DNA from 3 places in the Aliirhizobium cellulosilyticum genome. Region 2 is predicted to be linked to each of the others. Evidence: predicted binding sites of a transcription regulator. Region 2 holds the regulator's gene; each other region holds the start of a gene.
What was found. The regulator LexA, encoded in region 2, represses DNA repair genes until DNA is damaged. The targets are predictions, from matches to a motif close to TGTTCNNNNTGTGTTCNG.

Region 1: a site for LexA is predicted at 1,605-1,622, ahead of dinB (DNA polymerase IV). Genes of this name have one in related genera too.
Region 3: a site for LexA is predicted at 1,686-1,703, ahead of GGE33_RS10955 (PA0069 family radical SAM protein). Genes of this name have one in related genera too.

Annotation. Positions count from the first base shown of each region.
Region 1 covers NZ_JACIGW010000020.1:3,765-7,039, forward strand. The annotation lists partial or broken gene GGE33_RS27155 (PHP domain-containing protein) at 1-187, opposite strand, end outside; partial or broken gene GGE33_RS27160 (DNA polymerase Y family protein) at 184-792, opposite strand; gene GGE33_RS27165 (hypothetical protein) at 924-1,127, opposite strand; gene GGE33_RS27170 (hypothetical protein) at 1,349-1,558, shown strand; gene dinB (DNA polymerase IV) at 1,725-2,816, shown strand; gene GGE33_RS27180 (3'-5' exonuclease) at 3,086-3,275, opposite strand, start outside.
Region 2 covers NZ_JACIGW010000001.1:1,209,655-1,212,929, reverse strand. The annotation lists gene GGE33_RS05670 (VOC family protein) at 1-705, opposite strand, end outside; gene lexA (transcriptional repressor LexA) at 904-1,617, shown strand; gene GGE33_RS05660 (ComEC/Rec2 family competence protein) at 1,598-3,275, opposite strand, start outside.
Region 3 covers NZ_JACIGW010000002.1:420,871-424,145, reverse strand. The annotation lists gene GGE33_RS10960 (ribonuclease HII) at 1-183, opposite strand, end outside; gene GGE33_RS10955 (PA0069 family radical SAM protein) at 469-1,626, opposite strand; gene GGE33_RS10950 (glycosyltransferase family protein) at 1,754-2,269, shown strand; gene moaB (molybdenum cofactor biosynthesis protein B) at 2,272-2,820, opposite strand; gene GGE33_RS10940 (4-(cytidine 5'-diphospho)-2-C-methyl-D-erythritol kinase) at 2,820-3,275, opposite strand, start outside.

The DNA.
Region 1 (3,275 bases), on a different contig from region 2:
CGACTAGACGCAAGCTGGTTGCTCGCGATGCTTCGAGCGCCAGGACAATCCCCGCGAGACTGTTGCGATCGACGACGCCAATCGCCTCGATGCCAAGCTCGCTCGCCTTCAAAAACAGCTCTTCAGCCGACGATGCGCCGCGAAGGAAGGAACAATGCGTAGTGACCTGCAGCTCGGCGTAAGTCATGCGCAGATCCCATGACAGAACCAGCGGTGGTCGCCTGTCTCTGGGTCGACACCGTCGCCGGCTCGAAACACCCAGAGCTGCGCGCCAGTTTCGCCCTCGATGACAAAATAGTCGCGCACCGCCTCCATCTCGGAACCGCGCTTCCACCACTCGCCAAAGACACGCTCAGGACTATCGGCGCATTTGACCTTGCGGCGCTTGCCGCGCCAGGTGATTGAGGCTGGTGGATGGTCGGGCATCAGTGCGATGACCGTGATCAGCTCGGGTCGCGGCAACAACCGGACAGGCCGGCGCCAGTGGCTGACCCAAGCCTTGGCAATGGCACAAGATACCGCGGCAATCCGTTCAACCGAGCGTTCAGGCACATCCGATGCAACAGGGGCGATGCGATAGACGCGCTGGCCGCGAATGCCATAAACGTCGATCAAGGGGGTAACATCGGTGGTTTCGTCCTCAACCAGCGACGAGACCTTCTGAACGTCACTGAGCGGCTCTGCCATTACGGCGACATCGCGAGCCGGCTTTGCCGTGCCGGCACGGATGGCCTGCCTCGTGCTATCGACCTTCTCGACGATGAGATCGGCGCGGCGCGCACCGAGACCGCGTTAAGCTCGGATGTGCGGATCGGATCGACCGTGGATACGTTACATGGCCGCTCAGCCAAGACTGCAGGCTAGTCCTGAATATGCTCACAGGCCATCGGGTACTGCTGATGAATAACCTGCTGGGTCGATGGTCAGATGGAGACAGGTTCCATGATCTGCTTCAGGTTCACGGGCGTGCGCACCCCGAACAGCCACCAGTTTACCAGTTCCTGAGCCATAGCCTCGGCTTGCGGAGCCTTGATGTCGAGCTCCTTTTCCTGGCACAGCTCATCCAGAACGCCCCGCAAAAGCGTCAGATCGTCGGAACCCAATACATCAAACGACGAGAAGACCATACTTTTACCCTGCCCACTACCTTTGTATCGAAGCCGGCGTGAGTGCATAGATGCTAAATTTAGCATTCATGTGTTCGTGTATGACGCGCGATTGAGTGAAATCTCATCTGCGCTGCGACAATGCATGCAATGGTGCTTCCCGTGATAGACGAGAGAACTGCGGCTGGGGTGTTAGGAATAGGTATTTTCCGGTTCACGATAATCTCGGATGGATTTATTTCGTGTCACAGACGACGGACTTTGTTGCTGAGCTGATCTACGCTGCCAATACGATCGACGATGTCATGCCATTTGAGCGCAGACGGCTGCTGGAGAGGAGCATGGCGATCGTCGCAGCTCAGCGAGAGCTCCTGGAGAGGCGTGGCAATATTGTTCCGCTCCAACCGGACTTCATGCAGGCAATGGCCAAGCTGGCGGAAATGCTGCTCTGACCGCCGCTGCCGTATGATCTTGCCCTGATTTGACTCTTTGCATGATTGTTCTTACTTTGTTCTTTCCTATGTGGAGAGGATACGGATGTGAGTTGGCTCAAACTCGATCCTGCAAAATCGCCGATGCCAGTGCTCGCCAGCCGCTGAGATCGCATCGAAGGACGCCATGACCTCTCCCACCACCCGAAAGATTATCCACCTCGACATGGATGCCTTTTACGCGTCGGTGGAACAGCGGGATAATCCCGAGCTGCGCGGTAAACCGCTTGCGGTCGGCGGTGCTGCGGCAAGAGGCGTGGTTGCCGCTGCCAGCTATGAGGCGCGGAAATTCGGTGTTCATTCTGCCATGCCGTCGGTCACTGCCGCGCGAAAGTGCCCCGAGCTGATCTTCGTAAAACCTCGCTTTGAGGTCTATCGTGCCGTCTCGCAGCAGATCCGGGAAATCTTTGCTGAATACACGCCACTGATCGAGCCACTGTCGCTCGATGAAGCCTATCTCGACGTGACCGACAACCTCAAAGATATGCCGATTGCGACCGAGATCGCGCTGGAGATCCGAGCGAAGATCAAGGCGGTCACCGGACTGAATGCGTCAGCCGGCATCTCATACAATAAGTTTTTGGCCAAGATGGCCTCCGACCTCAACAAACCGAACGGTCAGGCTGTCATCACCCCGAAGAATGGCCCGGCCTTCGTCGAGGGGCTTGCCGTCAAGAAATTCCACGATGTCGGGCCGGCCACGGCCGAGAAAATGCATAAACTCGGGATCGAAACGGGTGCCGACTTGAAAGCCCAGTCCCTGCAGTTTCTCTCACAGCATTTCGGAAAGTCAGGCCCTTACTTCTATGGCATCGCACGTGGCATCGATGACCGGCAGGTTCGGCCTGATCGAGTGCGGAAATCCGTCGGTGCCGAAGACACGTTCAGCCGAGATATCGACGATCTCGACCGCGCAACCGGCGAGCTGAAGCCGCTTGCAGACAAAGTCTGGACCTATTGCGAGGCCAAACGCATCTCCGGCAAAACCGTAACGGTGAAGATCAAATATTCGGATTTTACACAGGCCACCAGAAGCCGAACCGGCACCCTGCCTTTTACGACCGGACAAGACGTTCTCGATGCTGCCTCCGAGCTGCTGAAGACGGTCTATCCGTTCAGGCGTTCGGTGCGATTGCTTGGGGTGACCCTTTCATCGCTCACGGGCACCGAAGATAATGGCGACGGTCACGAGCAGCCGGAACTGGATTTCAGCATGTAAGGGAATACGAAAAAGCCTGCCGCGGGAGGAGGAGCGGCAGGCTTTTCGAAAAGAACCGAACAGCGACTGGGAGGAGGAGTGCCGCTGTTCACTCAGGCAACCTCGGGAGGAGGAGTGGGTCGCCTGAAACACGAAGCTCCGTGGGAGGAGGTACATCGCTTCGTTGGGATTGTTTATACAGCGTCCGGCGAAATGGGTTAGATAGCTCGCCGCAGTCCAGCCATGCGCCAGATGCGGATCTCCAACGTCGACTGCCTAATTTCGAACCGTTAGCCGCGAAACCGGTCGAAGGCGGTCAGGAATCTGGTCGGTGGATCCGCTTCCGGATAGCGGTAGATCTCGGTGCGCAGATAGTGAAGCTCGCCGGCCAGATCGATCTCATCCACCTCGATCCACCAGGATTTCGGCCGTCCTTCGCTGCCGTCCGACCATCGATAACCGCGCGCCTTGAGGTGATCT
Region 2 (3,275 bases):
TTCGATAGGAAGACCGAAGTCATGCGCAATTTGCTCGCGCCTGAGAACGCGCACGGCTCCCGTTTCAGCCTGGAACACCAGTCCACCTTCAACTTCGATACCCGGCGCTCGCAGCACATTGTCAAAAAAGGCAACCGAAGCATGCGGATCATCACTTGCCAAAATGACTTCCTTCAAACCGGCAACCGAATTGGCATGGATACGCAATTCAGCCATATCCTGAGGGAAAGATACCAGCCGCTGGCAGGAGAAAGTAAAGAAATCAGCCGCACCATCCATCGCGGCAAAAGCAAGCTGGAAACGAGCTTCGACCTCGTCACCGTCCGGAGACTTTACAGCTCTGCCGAATTCGAGGGGCTCACCGCCGGAAATTCCGGCCGCGACATAATGCCGATGATCGTTCGACGCGTCTTCACTGGAGACCACGATGGCCGACAAGCCTTCACGTCCGCGGCGACCGCGATAAGCCAGATCGCGCTCGACAAAGACATTGCCTTTCTTGGCATGAGCCCCCGCCTTGCGCCTGTCCGCAACAGCCAGTGGCTCCAGATAGGTACCGTCTTCAAAAAAAACACAGGCATTGGCCGTACCGAAGGGATGCACGCCGTCAGGCGCGACAGTGAAACCCAAAGACGACAGCCGCTCGCGTGCCTTGCCGAGATTTCCAACAGGCAAAACGAGATGATCGATATTCCTAGCAGTCACACATGTCCCCCAGACTTCTGATCCGCTAGGCGTAGATTGGGCAGACCGCCGGGGAGCGCAAGTAGATTCCGACTGAGAACGTCATTCGGCATCCAAGAAACTGATTATATTGTCACGAAAATTTAAGGACTTGCGGAACACATATGGAACATATAGTGTTCGTTCTGCATTTGTTTCAAATCTGAAGGTGCGCCTCACATGCTGACTCGCAAGCAACAGGAACTGCTTTTGTTCATTCACGAACGGATGAAGGAGTCGGGCGTACCTCCGTCTTTCGATGAAATGAAGGACGCTCTCGACCTTGCGTCGAAGTCGGGCATCCATCGGCTCATCACGGCACTTGAAGAGCGCGGTTTCATTCGCCGTCTCCCCAACAGAGCGCGCGCACTCGAGGTCATCAAGCTTCCCGAAGCCTATGTTCCCACGCTGCAGCCGAAACGCGGTTTTTCACCGAGCGTGATCGAGGGAAGCCTTGGCAAGAAGCCGGCGACGCCTGCTGCCCCGCCTGTCTCCGCCAATGACAGCGCGTCTGCAAGCGTGCCGGTCATGGGCCGCATCGCCGCCGGCGTACCGATCTCGGCAATTCAGAATAATACCCACGACATTTCCGTCCCCGTAGAGATGTTGGGATCCGGCGAGCATTATGCGCTTGAAGTCAAGGGCGACTCGATGATCGAGGCCGGAATTCTGGATGGCGACACCGTCATCATTCGCAACGGCAACACCGCCAATCCGGGCGATATCGTCGTTGCACTCGTGGATGATGAAGAGGCCACACTCAAGCGCTTCCGCCGCAAGGGTGGCTCGATTGCGCTGGAAGCGGCAAACCCGGCTTACGAGACACGAATTTTTCCACCGGATCGGGTCAAGGTCCAGGGCAGGCTCGTCGGCCTCATTCGCCGTTATCACTGACACCGGAATTGTTGCCAACATCAGTTGGCGCTTCTGATCGATAATCCGTTCCTGCTTGATCTGAGACAGCAAACTGCGCCTCAAGACGGCCACTCGATTTTGGTTTGGAAATCCATTCCGGCAGATACGGGTCATAGAGATTGCGTCGCCAGTCGTATTGGCGATGAATGGTCCATGGGCGAACCGTGCCAGCCATTGCTGTCGTGACACTCCATTTTCCGGCTGCCGCCGCCCCGGAAAGATCGATTTCAATTGACCCTGTCTTGCGCAGGCTGGCGCCGCTCAGCATCGGGGTACCAGACCGACAGGAATGGAAACGCGCACGCGGCGCGATAACAAGGCCGGCAACGTCGCAAGCCGCTCCGGCATAACGGCCATCATCAACAACAACGACCAAAACACCTTCCGGTGACATGAATGCGCACCAGGCCTTGAGCTGACATGAGAATCTGACACTCCCTGCCTCCTTCATCAGTCGCTGCGCTTCGATCAGAACGTGTTCCGGAAGTCTTTCACTGGAAGAACCCGGCATATTTTTTAGAATTTCACTTTCCAACATCTCCGGCATAGCCAGCACTGGAAGCTGTCGCGCATACATCCACTGCCCATAGACGAACTCGGAGGGACGTTTCCTGTTGGCGGCAGCACGTTCTGCATCTCGATAAGCAACGAGGTTCCCATCTTCAGCGATGAGAAGACTTGATTGGGCGTGTTGCACCCCCACCCAGAACAGGGCCGCAGCGGTAAACAGGAAAGGTAAGCCCGAATAGCGAAGCCGTGTCCTGAGGAGCGTCAGTAGCAGAAAACCGCAGACCCCAAGCGGCAAAAACCAGGGGTGCTGTTCTCCGACGACAATGTCCCCGCCCCATCCCGCTACATGCTTCGCGATCAAGATGACCCATTCGAGGCTCCAGGCCATGATCCCGATGAAGGGAGCATCGAGGCCGAAGGGCATCAACAACATCGCAGCAAGCCCGGCCGGCATCACCAGGAAGCTGATGATCGGCATGGCAGCCAGGTTCGCGGCAAGCCCATAGGTGGCGACGCGATGGAAATGCTCGACGGAAAACATCGTCGTCGCAAGACTACCAATCAGCGATGTCGCGATAATGCCGGCGATAAAGCGCCAGCCAACGGCAGCCAATGTCACCAGAGGATGACGGATGGGAAATCGCTCCCGCTCTTCCGTTTCAGGGCGTCGCGACCAGGCCGCATAACCGGCCACGAGCGCAACCGTGGCAGCAAACGACATCTGGAAACTTGGCCCCAGAATTTCCGAAGGCGTCCAGATGAGGATGATCAGCGCAGACAAGGCTACATTTCGCAAACTTATCGAGGGCCGGTCCAAAAGCACGGCAACAAGTATCACCGCCATCATGATATAGGCGCGCTGGGCGGATACACCGAAGCCCGATACCAGATAATAGGCCGTAACCATTGCAAGCGCCCCGCCGGCGGCAATCTTCTTGATTGGCAGGGCCTGTGCGAGGCCAGGGAAAAGAGCAAAGACGCTACGCAATCCCACGAAGAAAATCCCGGCGGCAAGCGCCATATTCAATCCGGAAATGGCAACGATGTGAGCGAGGCCGGAGACCCGTAGCGCCTCGACTGTATCTTCGGAAATTGCCCGTCTCTCATCGGTGACAATGGCGGCGGCG
Region 3 (3,275 bases), on a different contig from region 2:
ATTATCGGGGTCGAGGATCACCGCAGCGGCGACTACAGGGCCCGCGAGCGGCCCGCGGCCTGCCTCGTCGGTTCCGGCAACCGGCCAGTGTCCGGCATCGCGAGCGGCAAGCTCCAGGCTGAAATCACAGGTGAGGGGGGTATCGAAAAGCATCGGAGAATCGGGCGGCGTGTGAACCAACATGGCGGCAGGCTCGCACGCCGTCCCGATCTCCTGCAAGCCCCGAAAGCGAGTGCGGCTTCGCTTTCCACCGCGCTCATGGCGGTGGGCTCGGGGCAATGTTCTCGGCGGGGCAAGGGGGCGGAAACCTTACCGAGAACGAAGTTGAATATGTCGTGCCTCACGGGAGGCGCATGAATGACACAAAACTCGACATGCGGAGGACTGAAGAAAAATCTGGCTTAGAATGCGCGGGCATTCTTGGACGTTTCCCTTCCTGCGTGTTCTTTCGCGCTATGGTTCCTTATCCTAGAGAAGCGACAGCTGGATCCCGCCGCCATTGGGGCGGATGAACAGGTCGTCGCGCAGATGCATGCCGCGCCGGCCGAGCCCAAGCCGCTTGGTCGCCATTTCGAAACGGCGGCCGATCTGCCATGCATAGGGACCGGCACCCTTCATCCGCTTTCCGAACTCGGCATCGTAATCCTTGCCGCCCCGCATCGAGCGGATCAGCGACATCACATGCCGGTAGCGATCCGGATAATTGCGCAGCAACCAGTCGCGAAACAGCGGGCTGACTTCCAGCGGCAGGCGCAAAAGCACATAACTTGCTTCCGTCGCCCCCGCAGCATGGCCTGCATCCAGAATTCGTTCTATCTCGTGGTCGTTCAGCGCCGGAATGATCGGCGAAGCCATGATCGCAGTCGGTATGCCGGCATCCGACAGCGCCTTGATCGCTTCCAGCCGCTTGGCCGGTGTCGAAGCACGGGGTTCCATCGTTCGGGCGAGCTTGCGATCCAGTGTCGTCACCGAAATCCCGACTTTGGCCAGGCCTTTCGAGGCCATGTCGGAAAGGATGTCGATATCGCGCATGACCAGCGCCGACTTCGTCACGATCACCACCGGATGATTGGCCTTCTGCAGCACTTCGAGGATCTGGCGCATGATCCGCCATTCCCGCTCGATCGGCTGATAGGGATCGGTATTGGTGCCGATCGCAATTGCCCGCACCTTGTAATCCGGCCTGCTCAGCTCCCGTTCCAGAAGCCGCGGCACGTCCGGCTTGGCAAATAGTTTAGCCTCGAAATCGAGCCCCGGTGAAAGGCCCATGAAACTGTGGCTCGGCCTTGCAAAACAATAGATGCAACCATGCTCGCAGCCGCGATAGGGATTGATCGACCGGTCGAAACCGATATCGGGGCTGTCGTTGCGGGTGATCGCCGTTTTCGGCTTCTCGATCTGCACTTCCGTGCGGAACGGCTCGAGCTCCTCGAGTGTCTGCCAACCGTCGTCGAACACCTCGCGGCGTTCCTCCTCGAAGCGTCCGCTCGGGTTCAGGCCGGCGCCTCTGCCGCGCCGCCGATCGATCTCGATCCTGAGCCCGGATGATTGGACCAGTGCATCGGCAATGTCAGCCGTATGGGCGGGCGCAAACGCACCCTGCCGCAGTTGGGACAGCTCGGTCATTGAAGGCTCCTGACGGGATCACTTCCCGTTCTCGATGACTAAATTCCTATCGCCAGAATGAGAACATTGCAAGAACAAACTTTGTTCGTTGCTGGCTTTTGCCCAAGCTATGGGTTAAGGGTCAGAAATGCTGACTGTTTTAATGGAATGCAGGGACCAGGAAGCCGAGCTTGCGCAGACGCTTTCGATCCTCGTTACTGCCGCTGTGGAAGGACTTGTAAGTGACGTGATCGTGCTCGATCACGCGTCGCATGATGGTTCGTCCCGTGTGGCGGATGCTGCCGGCTGCCGGTTTCACAGTCACTGGGACATCAAGGATGTCCTGCGCAGTGCGCGTGGCGAATGGCTGCTTTTCATAGAGGCAGGCGCGCGTCCGCAAAGCGGCTGGATCGAGGAAGTCATCGAGCATCTGGCGATCCACAAGCAGCCGGCGCGCTTTTCGCCGTCGCGCAACTACCGCCGGCCATTCTTCCAGCGTATCGGTCGTTCGGTCCCTCCGCTGGAATACGGGCTGATCCTACCGAAGAAGAGCGCGATTGCGGTCGCCAAATCAGGCATGAGCCTGGAAGCGCTGGCAAAGGGCCACAAGGCGACGAAGCTGATGAGTCAGCTCATTCCGGCGTGGGTTGTCCGCAGCCGATAATTTCAGCCTTTCGTGCGCTTCAGATGTTCGTCCAGCCGCGGCAGGATTTCGACGAAATTGCAGGGCATGTGACGATAGTCGAGCTGCGCCTTCAATATCCCGTCCCAGGCATCCTTGCAGGCGCCGGGCGAGCCGGGAATGACGAAGATGTAGGTGGCATTGAGCACGCCGCCCGTCGCGCGCGACTGGATCGTCGATGTGCCGATCTTGTCATAGGAAATGCGGTGAAAAAGCGCCGAAAATCCGTCCATCCGCTTTTCGAACAGCGGTTCCAGCGCTTCCGGCGTCACGTCGCGGCCGGTAAAGCCGGTGCCTCCGGTGGTGATGACGACATCGATCTCCGGGTCGAGCGTCCAGGCCGTCACCTGTCCGGCGATCTTTTCGCGGTCGTCGGTCACGATGGCGCGGGCTTTCAGCAGATGCCCCGCCGCCTCGATGCGGTCGACAAGCGTCTGGCCCGACTTGTCGTCTTCGAGTGTGCGCGTATCGGAGACGGTCAGAACCGCGATGCCGAGCGGAATGAAGCTGCGCATTTCGTCTATCCCGATCATTATTTCGCTCCGATGGTCCGTGCGGCTGTGAAATACCAGTCTGGCCGCTTGCTCTGAAGATCGTTCGCAGCGTTTACCGCTTTGGCTGACGTTTCAAACAGTCCGAAATATGTCGCACCGGAACCGGACATGCGGGCAAGCCACGCGCCTTCCGCCGCAATCAGTTCGGAAAGCTCGCCGATCTCGCTGACAAGCGAGCGCGCCGGCGGCTCCAGATCGTTGCGCAAGGCGCTGAGATCGGCTTGCCAGTCTCCGGTAAGGGCTGGAATGGCGGGATTGTTCTTGGTTGTCAGCCGCCGAAAAATATCCGGTGTCGAGACGCCGCGAAGCGGATTGCCAAGCACGATGGCGAAAGACGGCATGGTGTCGAGCATGGTGATGTCCTCACCTATGCCTCTTGCGGCAAGCGGCCGGCTTTTCAGGCACATGGGCACATCGGCGCCGAGTGAAAGCGC